DNA from 3 places in the Streptomyces sp. TM32 genome. Region 3 is predicted to be linked to each of the others. Evidence: riboswitches for the same ligand, from Rfam matches in the RefSeq annotation. Region 3 holds a riboswitch; each other region holds the start of a gene.
The links. Region 3 has a riboswitch for thiamine pyrophosphate ahead of EST92_RS16640 (thiamine ABC transporter substrate-binding protein). Riboswitches for the same ligand answer to the same signal wherever they lie in the genome.
Positions count from the first base shown of each region.

Region 1: another riboswitch for thiamine pyrophosphate. It lies ahead of thiC (phosphomethylpyrimidine synthase ThiC); the one in region 3 lies ahead of EST92_RS16640 (thiamine ABC transporter substrate-binding protein).
Region 2: another riboswitch for thiamine pyrophosphate. It lies ahead of thiO (glycine oxidase ThiO); the one in region 3 lies ahead of EST92_RS16640 (thiamine ABC transporter substrate-binding protein).

Region 1 covers NZ_SDIG01000006.1:106-3,333, reverse strand. The annotation lists gene EST92_RS02570 (YibE/F family protein) at 1-1,172, opposite strand, end outside; TPP riboswitch at 1,242-1,398, shown strand; gene thiC (phosphomethylpyrimidine synthase ThiC) at 1,392-3,179, shown strand.
Region 2 covers NZ_SDIG01000179.1:850-4,077, reverse strand. The annotation lists gene EST92_RS27310 (FAD-dependent oxidoreductase) at 45-1,340, opposite strand; TPP riboswitch at 1,497-1,609, shown strand; gene thiO (glycine oxidase ThiO) at 1,607-2,860, shown strand; gene thiS (sulfur carrier protein ThiS) at 2,857-3,072, shown strand; gene EST92_RS27295 (thiazole synthase) at 3,078-3,228, shown strand, end outside.
Region 3 covers NZ_SDIG01000066.1:19,827-23,054, forward strand. The annotation lists gene EST92_RS16635 (iron ABC transporter permease) at 1-136, opposite strand, end outside; gene EST92_RS16640 (thiamine ABC transporter substrate-binding protein) at 190-1,293, opposite strand; TPP riboswitch at 1,395-1,515, opposite strand; gene rlmN (23S rRNA (adenine(2503)-C(2))-methyltransferase RlmN) at 1,549-2,655, opposite strand; gene EST92_RS16650 (chaplin) at 2,914-3,201, shown strand.

The DNA of each region.
Region 1 (3,228 bases), on a different contig from region 3:
ACGATCTCCTCCGCGACCACTTCGCTCGTGGCGACCGTGCCGACGCTGCTCTGTGCGATCGAGAACAGCAAAAGCAAGGGCAGTGCCGCGCCCGCGTAAGCCAGCACGAGGGTGTTGACGACGGACGCGATGTGATCCCGGCCGATCCGCATCGCGGCGCCGTACAGCTTGCGCCAGCCGGCCGACGGGTCCGCCTCCTTGAGCTCCCAGACCGCGGCGGTCTGTGTCACGGTCACATCGTCGAGCACACCGAGCGATCCGATGATGATCCCCGCCAGCAGCAGGCCGCGGATCTCGATGTCCGGGAAGAGGCCGTGCACCAGTCCGGTGGTGTCGTCCGTATTGCCGGTCAGCAGCGCCCAGTTGATGAACACCGACCCGAGCAGCCCGATCAACAGCAGTGACGCCAGGGTGCCGAGCACGGCCACCGACGTGCGAGCCGTCAGCCCATGGCACAGATACAGCGCGATCAGCATGATCGCGCTGCCCCCCACCACCGCCACCACCAGCGGGTTGGAGCCCTGCAGGATCGCCGGGAGGATGAACAGCGTCAGGACCACGAAGCTGGCCGCCAGCGCCACCAGCGCGAGGACGCCGCGCAGCCGGCCGACGAGCACCACCGCGAGGGCAAAGATCGCCGCCAGCACCCACATCGGGACCGACCGGTCGACGTCGCTGACCGCGTACTGCAGTTCCTTCGGTGCCTTGGGGGAGTACGACACCACCACGTCCTGGCCGGTGGTGTAGTGGCGCAGGGCGTCCGGCGTGACCACCGTCTTGAAGGTGCGCCCGGCGTTCTCCCCCGTGGTGACCTCGATCGTCGCCTGCTGACAGGGCTTGCCCTTGTCCGCTCCCCCGGTCGGTGGTTGCCCGCCCGGCGACGGCGGCTGGGGTTGCTGCTCGGCATGGACGTCCGCGCAGTTCACCTCCGCCACTTTGGTCACTCTGGCCCGCTCGGTGGGCTGGTCGAAGCCGACACCGGACGGTTTGTGGGGTGGTGCACCGCCGGGCCAGAGCACGAGCAGACCGACGGCAACCGCGGCGGCGAAGGGGATCAGCACCGCCGCGATGACTCTGCGCAGATGCCGGGAGACGGGCGCGGCAGGACCGTGGCCGTGGGAGTGGCCGTGGGAGTGCGGCGCGGAATGGTGGTGGGACCCGTGAGGAGGCACCGCCCGATCATCGCAAGAAATCCGGGCCCCCTGTTCACCGTGGCGGACTGGCCGCTACCGTGGTGACACCTTTGCAATCGCGGGAGCTCGGAGCACCGGGCTGAGAGGGCGCTGACCTTCGTCCCAGCGGCGTTTCACGTGAAACGCCCATGGACGGAAGCCGCTGCGTCGACCGCCGAACCTGTTACCGGGTAATGCCGGCGTAGGGAGTTGGGTCATATGACTCTGCAGGATGCACGCACGCCCGAAAACGGTGCCGGCGACGGCAACGAGCCGCAGATCGGCTGGCACAAGGGCTATGTCTCCGGATCGCGCCCGGACCTTCGGGTTCCGGTGCGACGGGTGCATCTCACCAATGGCAAGGACGTGACGCTCTACGACACGTCAGGGCCATACACCGACCCCAATATCGAAACCGATGTCCGCCGCGGCCTGGCGCCGCTGCGGGAGAACTGGATCATCGGCCGCGGCGACACCGAGGAGTACGCGGGCCGCCCCATGCGTCCGGAGGACGACGGCCTCAAGCACACCTCCCCGCGCGGCGGCCTCAAGAACCTCGACGCGGTCTTCCCGGGCCGCCCCCGACAGCCGCGCCGTGGCCGCGACGGCGCCGCGGTCACCCAGCTCGCCTATGCGCGGCGCGGGGAGATCACCGCGGAGATGGAGTACGTCGCGGTCCGCGAGAAGGTCACCCCCGAGTTCGTGCGCGACGAGATCGCGGCCGGGCGCGCGGTGCTGCCGTCGAACATCAACCACCCGGAGATCGAGCCGATGATCATCGGCAAGAACTTCCTGGTGAAGGTGAACGCCAACATCGGTAATTCGGCGGTCACCTCCTCCATCGAGGAGGAGGTGGAGAAGATGACCTGGGCGACCCGCTGGGGCGCCGACACGGTCATGGACCTCTCCACCGGCCGCAACATCCACACCACCCGCGAGTGGGTGCTGCGCAACTCCCCCGTCCCCATCGGCACCGTCCCCCTCTACCAGGCGCTGGAGAAGGTCGACGGCAAGGCCGAGGAGCTGACCTGGGAGATCTACAAGGACACCGTCATCGAGCAGGCCGAACAGGGCGTGGACTACATGACGGTGCACGCCGGCGTGCTGCTCCGTTACGTCCCGCTCACGGCCCGCCGTAAGACCGGCATCGTCTCCCGCGGCGGCTCGATCATGGCGGCCTGGTGCCTGGCGCACCACAAGGAGTCGTTCCTCTACACGCACTTCGAGGAGCTCTGCGAGATCCTCGCCTCCTACGACGTCACCTACTCACTCGGTGACGGTCTGCGCCCCGGCTCCATCGCGGACGCCAACGACGAGGCGCAGTTCGCGGAGCTGCGGACGCTCGGCGAGCTGAACACCGTCGCCAAGCGGCACGGCGTGCAGACGATGATCGAGGGCCCCGGGCATGTCCCGATGCACAAGATCAAGGAGAACATCGACCTCCAGCAGGAGATCTGCGAAGAGGCGCCGTTCTACACTCTCGGCCCGCTGACCACCGACATCGCGCCCGCCTACGACCACATCACCTCCGGTATCGGCGCGGCGATGATCGCCTGGTGGGGCACCGCGATGCTCTGTTACGTCACGCCCAAGGAGCACCTGGGTCTGCCGGACCGCGACGACGTCAAGACCGGCGTGATCACGTACAAGATCGCGGCCCATGCGGCGGACCTGGCCAAGGGCCACCCGGGCGCCCAGGAATGGGATGACGCGCTCTCCGACGCACGCTTCGAGTTCCGCTGGGAGGACCAGTTCAACCTGGCTCTCGACCCGGACACGGCCCGTGCCTTCCACGACGCGACGCTGCCTGCCGAGCCGGCGAAGACGGCGCACTTCTGCTCGATGTGCGGGCCGAAGTTCTGCTCGATGAAGATCAGTCGGAGCATCACCGAGCAGTTCGGCGGGGAAGCGGACGCGACGCCCGAGGAGGTCGAGGCGGGGATGCTGGAGAAGTCCAAGGAGTTCGCCGCCGCAGGGAACCGGGTGTACCTGCCGCTGGCCGACTGACCCGGCCTCGCCGGTCGCGCTGTCCGGGCGGGGAAACCTCCTGTGTTCC
Region 2 (3,228 bases), on a different contig from region 3:
GAGGGTGACGGCCGGCTGCCGTCCGCGACCGTTGCGCGCCCCCGCTACAGCGCCGCGGCCTTCAGCGGTACGGAGGCGTTCGCGGCCCGCTCCCGGTCCAGGACGACCCCCCGCTCGATGAGCTTGCGCCCCTGAGCCAGGTCGCGCGGGCGCCCCACGGCCAGCAGCGCGACGAGCCTTCCCGCCCCTCGCCCGCCACCGCCCCGATCCGGCTGCGCTTCGCCCGGGCTCTCCGCACTGCGCAGCCAGAGCACCGACCAGGCGGCCCCGGTCGGGTCGCCGCGCCACACCAGTTCGTCGGCGTCGACGTGGTGGCCCGCGTACTGCACGAACCGGCCGAACTGCTCCGACCAGAAGTACGGGACGGGGTCGTAGACCAGCCCTTCCGTGCCGCCGCGGGCGATGTTCTCGGCGACCGTGCGGGGGCCCTGAAGGGCGTTGTCCCAGTGGTGGATGAGCAGCCGGCCGCCGTAGCGGGCCGAGGGGAAGGAGGCGCAGTCGCCGACCGCGTAGACATCGGGCACGGAGGTGCGCAGGCGGCCGTCGGCCAGGACGGAGCCGTCCTGCGGGGACACCTCGACGCCCGAGCCGGCCAGCCAGCCGGTCGCAGGCCGGGCGCCGATCCCGACGACCACCGCGTCGGCGGGCAGCGTCGTGCCGTCCTCCAGGGTGACCGCGCCGGGCGTGACGGACGCGACCCGGGCACCGGTGCGCAGCTCGGCGCCGGCGTCCGCGTACCAGCCGGTCATGTGGGTGGCCACTTCGGGCGGCAGGGCGCCGGCCAGCGGGCGGTCGGCGGCCTCGACGACGGTGACCGCACAGCCCGCTTCCCGTGCCGCGGTCGCGAACTCGGCTCCGATCCAGCCGGCCCCGACGACCACGATCTCGTGCTGGGCGGCGAGCACCGGCCGCAGCCGCTCGGCGTCGTCGAGGGTGCGCAGCAGATGGACGCCGGGTAGTCCCTCGCTGCCGGGCAGCATGATCGGGGCGGCGCCGGTCGCGAGGACCGCGTGGTCGTAGGAGATCGGGCCGTCGGCCGTCTCGACCTGGCGGGCCTCCGGCACCAGGCCGGTGACCGGGCGGTTGAGGCGGAGGTCGATGCCGAGCCCGGCGAAGTCGACGTCGAAGGTGGAGCCTTCGGCCTTGCCCAGCAGCACCGCCTTGGACAGCGGCGGGCGGTCGTAGGGCTGGTGGGGCTCGTCGCCGAGGAGCGTGATCGCGTCGCGCCACCCTTGTTCGCGCAGGGCGACGGCGGTCTGCACACCCGCGATTCCCGCGCCGACGATCACGACGCGCGGCGTGCGGTCAGGGGCCTGGGAGGACTTGCTCTGCTCGCTCACCTGATCACTCTAGGACGGTGGGCGGGGCCGTCCGCAGCAGCGCGCAAGGAGATCTCTGACACAGCGTCACACTCGCCCGGCGCGGTCCGCGGGCCCGTGGGCGCGCCGGAGGCGGCACCTTACGGCGCGTCGCGGCCCCGTATTAGGCTGACGGCCACACGCACTCGCGGGAGCCCGGACGCACCGGGCTGAGAGGGAGGCTGGCCGGCCTCCGACCGTACGAACCTGATCCGGGTCATGCCGGCGAAGGGAGGGGCTGGATGCCCATGCCACCATCTGCCGCACCGTCGCAGTCGTCCGCCAGGAGGCCGGACGTGCTCGTGCTCGGCGGCGGCCTCATCGGTCTGGTCACCGCCTGGCGGGCGGCCGGCCGCGGAATGTCCGTCGCGGTGGCCGATCCGGCGCCCGGTGGCGGCGCGGCCCGGGTCGCGGCCGGCATGCTGGCCGCGGTCACCGAGCTCCACTACGGCGAGCAGACCCTGTTGGGGCTCAATCTCGCCTCGGCACGGCGCTACCCCGAGTTCACCCAGGAGCTGGAGGAGGCCGGCGGGCAGCGGATCGGCTACCGGCGGTGCGGCACCCTGGCCGTCGCGCTGGACGCCGACGACCGCGCGCACCTGCGCGAGCTGCACGCCCTGCAGATCCGCTCGGGACTGGACTCGCAGTGGCTGACCGGGCGCGAGTGCCGCCGTCTGGAGCCGATGCTGGCCCCCGGGGTACGCGGCGGGCTGCGGGTGGACGGCGACCACCAGGTCGATCCGCGCCGGCTGGTGAGCGCCCTGCTCGTCGCCTGCGAGCGCGCCGGAGTGGACTTCCACCGCAGCCGCGCCGCCCGGCTGACGGTCGCCGGCGGACGGGCCACCGGTGCCGAACTCGCCGACGGGACACGGCTGTCGGCCGGTCAGGTCGTGCTGGCCGCGGGCAGCGAGAGCGGTCGTCTCGCCGGCGTCCCCGCCGAGGTGCTGCCGCCGGTGCGGCCGGTCAAGGGACAGGTGCTGCGGCTGCGGCTGCCGCAGGTGCCGGCCGGGAGCCCCGCCTTCCTGTCGCGCACCGTACGGGCCGTCGTCCGCGGCGGGCCGCTCTACCTGGTACCGCGGGCGAGCGGCGAACTGGTCGTCGGCGCCACCAGCGAGGAGCTGGGCTGGGACACCACGGTGACCGCGGGCGGGGTCTACGAGCTGCTGCGGGACGCGCACGAGCTGGTCCCGGGCATCACCGAGCTGCCGCTCGTCGAGACCTGCGCCGGGCTGCGCCCCGGCTCCCCCGACAACGCCCCGCTGCTCGGCCCGACCGCGCTGCCCGGCCTGCAACTGGCCTGCGGCCACTTCCGCAACGGGGTGCTGCTGACACCGGTCACCGGTGACGCGATGGCCGAGTCGCTGGCCACCGGGAGCCTGCCGGACGTGGCCCGCCCCTTCTCCCCCGCGCGCTTCTCCGCCACGCCCGGTCAGCACGGGGGGACTCCCCTCGCCGCCCCGGGGCCGGCGCGCACCCGTACCCCCCAGGAGCAGCCCGTATGAGCGCCCCCACCGTGTCCGTGTCCGTCAACGGCGAGGCCCGCGAGATCGCCGGCGGGCTCACCCTCGACCGGCTGGTCGCGACCCTGACCCCGGCGTCCTCCGGGGTGGCCGCGGCGGTCAACGACCTCGTGGTGCCGCGTGCCCAGTGGCCCACCACCCCGCTCGGCGACGGCGACCGCGTCGAGGTTCTCACCGCCGTCCAAGGAGGCTGACCCGCATGACCGATATCGCCACCCAGCGGGAAGCCGCTCCCGCCACGACCGCTGCCGACCCGTTCACCCTCGCCGGCACCACCTTCGGGTCCCGGCTGATGATGGGCACCGGCGGCGCACCCAGCCTCGACGTCATGGAGCGGGCGCTGCTCGCGT
Region 3 (3,228 bases):
GCACGACATCCGGCTCGCTCAGCACGGCACCGAACCGGCCGAACTGCCACTCTCCGCCCTCCTTCAGCCCCCGCCCGACGATCGCCACGACGGGATAGGCGAAGAACAGCGCGAAGAAGGCGAGCGGCACGGCCATCAGGCCCAGCCGCACCGCCGTCCCCTTCGCGGGCCCGCGGCCGCGGGTGCGGGCTACTTCAGAACGAGCGAGGACCACTGCTTGATCCACTGTTCGCGGTTCTTGCTGATCGTCTCCGGATCCAGCGTCGCCGGCTTGTCGATCGTGGCGCCGTACTTCGTGAACAGCTCCGGCACCTTGGCGTCCGCACGGGCCGGGTTGACGAACATCTGCAGCGGCTCGTCCTCCTGGAACTGCCTGCTCAGCAGGAAGTCCAGCAGCGCCTTGCCGCCCTTTTCGTTCTTCGCGCCCTTCAGCAGGCCGCCGAATTCGATCTGCCGGAAGCAGGTGCCGGTGGCGACGCCGGTCGGTGCCTGCCGGGGCGCGGGCTTCTTCCCGAGCACCTCGGCCGGCGGGCTGGAGGCGTAGGAGACCACCAGCGGCTTGTCCCCCTTGCCCTTGCTCGCCGCGGACCCCGAGAAGCGCTGGTTGTAGGCCTGCTCCCAGCCGTCGACGACCTCGACGCCATTGGCCTTGAGCTTCTTCCAGTAGTTGCCCCAGCCTCCCCCAGACTTCGTCCGGGAGGTGCCCCCATTGCCGTACGCGGCGACGGTGGCGAGCTGGAAGGCGAGCCCCGGCGAGGAGGTCGCCGAGTTCTCCGTGACGAGCAGCCCCTTGTACCGGGGCTTGATCAGATCGTCGAAGGTCTTCGGCGGCGCGATCTTGTGCCGGGCGAAGTAGCCGCGGTCGTAATTGACGCAGATGTCGCCGTAGTCGAGCGGGGTGACGCGGTGCCGGGCCTTGTCCAGCTGCAGATCGGCCGGGACGTGCGAGAGGCCCTTGGCCTCGTACGGGCTGAAGAGGTCCTCGTCCAGACCCCGCGAGAGCAGGGTGTTGTCGATGCCGAAGAACACATCGCCCTGCGGATTGTCCTTGGACAGGATCGCCTGGTTCACGGCCTTGCCGGCGTCCCCGCCCTTGAGGAACCGGATCTTGTAGCCGCTCTGCTTCTCGAACGCGGCCTGCACGGACTTGGACATGAGGAACGAGTCATGGCTGACCAGCGTGACGGTCTTGGCGTCCGCGCTGTCGCCCCCCGACGTACCGCAGGCGGTCAGCGCGGTCATGCCCATGGCAGCGGCAAGCCCTGCCGCGGTGATCCTTGTGGTGGTGCTCACTGAATGTCCTCCTGGCTGACCAGGACGAGACGCGGCCCTGCCCGAAGTTCCCTCCGTACATCCGCGGACATACGGAGGGAACTTCGGGCAGGGCACAACAGCATGAGTGACGACCGAACTTCCTACCCGGCATGACCCGGGCGAGGTTCAAGGGTCTGCGGGCACCGTAGGACTACGGCGCTTCCGCACTCTCAGCGCTGTGGCGCTCCCCTGTCGGAATGTGCATTTGTTCGATCACACAGTACCAGCGAGCGGTCAGCGTTCCGAGGCCGCGAGCTGCCCGCAGGCGCCGTCGATCTCCTGACCACGGGTGTCACGGACGGTCACCGGCACCCCGTGCGCCTCGATGGCCCGCACGAACGCCAGCTCGTCCTCCGGACGCGAGGCGGTCCACTTCGACCCGGGAGTCGGGTTCAGCGGAATGAGGTTCACATGGACGCGCTTGCCCTTCAGCAGCCGGCCCAGCAGGTCACCGCGCCACGCCTGGTCGTTGATGTCCCGGATCAGCGCGTACTCGATCGAAATCCGCCGCCCGGACTTCTCCGCGTACTCCCACGCCGCGTCCAGCACCTCACGCACCTTCCAGCGCGTGTTGACGGGGACGAGCGTGTCCCGCAGCTCATCGTCCGGGGCGTGCAGCGACACGGCCAGCCGGCACTTGAAGCCCTCGTCGGCGAACCGCAGCATCGCCGGCACCAGCCCGACCGTGGAAACGGTGATCCCCCGCTGCGACAGCCCCAGCCCGTCCGGCTCGGGATCCGTCAGCCGCCGGATCGCCCCGACCACCCGCTTGTAGTTGGCGAGCGGCTCCCCCATCCCCATGAAGACGATGTTGGACAGCCGCGCCGGCCCGCCGGGCACCTCGCCGTCGCGCAGCGCACGCATCCCGTCGACGATCTGGTGCACGATCTCGGCGGTCGACAGATTCCGGTCCAGCCCCGCCTGCCCCGTCGCACAGAACGGACAGTTCATTCCGCAGCCGGCCTGCGAGGAGATGCACATGGTGACCCGGTCCGGGTAGCGCATCAGCACCGACTCGACGAGCGTCCCGTCATGCAACTTCCACAGCGTCTTGCGGGTCGTGTCGTCATCGCACGAGATGTGCCGCACGACCTTCATCAGCTCCGGCAGCAGCGCGCCCGCCAGCTTCTCGCGCGCCGCCGCCGGGATGTCCGTCCACTGCGCCGGATCATGCGCATAACGGGCAAAGTAGTGCTGCGACAACTGCTTGGCGCGGAACGGCTTCTCCCCGATCGCGGCCACCGCTTCGCGACGCTCGTCAGGAGTGAGATCAGCAAGGTGCCGCGGCGGCTTCTTGGCCCCGCGCGGCGCAACGAAAGTAAGTTCTCCGGGTGCAGGCATGGTGGGTCCAGTGTGGCAGATCATCTGACCCGACCCAGGTGGGAGCGGTGAGGCAACGATCACCCTCGGATGCCCTTCGTCTTCGTCGGCCCGGCTTGCACGGCCCGGTCGCACCGCCAGGGCCGCACGCACTCCGCGCATTCACCTGTCCGGTGAGCATTACGCGACATATCGGTCATTCGCGCGTTGATCCGAGCCCCTGCCGTATCTCATGGGCGGGAGCGTGATCTGACGTCATACGTGAAAGGACGAGAGAGCATGTCGCGTATCGCGAAGGCACTCGTGGCAACCGTCGCTGCCGGGGTGGCCGTCACAGGCATGGCCGGCGTGGCCTCGGCCGACGCCCATGCGGGCGGCGGCGCGGTCGGGTCCCCGGGCATCGTCTCCGGCAACAACGTCCAGGTGCCGATCCACATCCCGATCAACGTCTGCGGGAACACCATCAACATCGTCTCTGCGCTGAATCCGGCCTTCGGGAACACCTGCATCAACGGCGATGTTCACCACCATCGCTTCCACGACGAGGGGTTCCGCCACAGGCGCTGAGAGCCGGCCTGCCCGATGGGGCCCGGT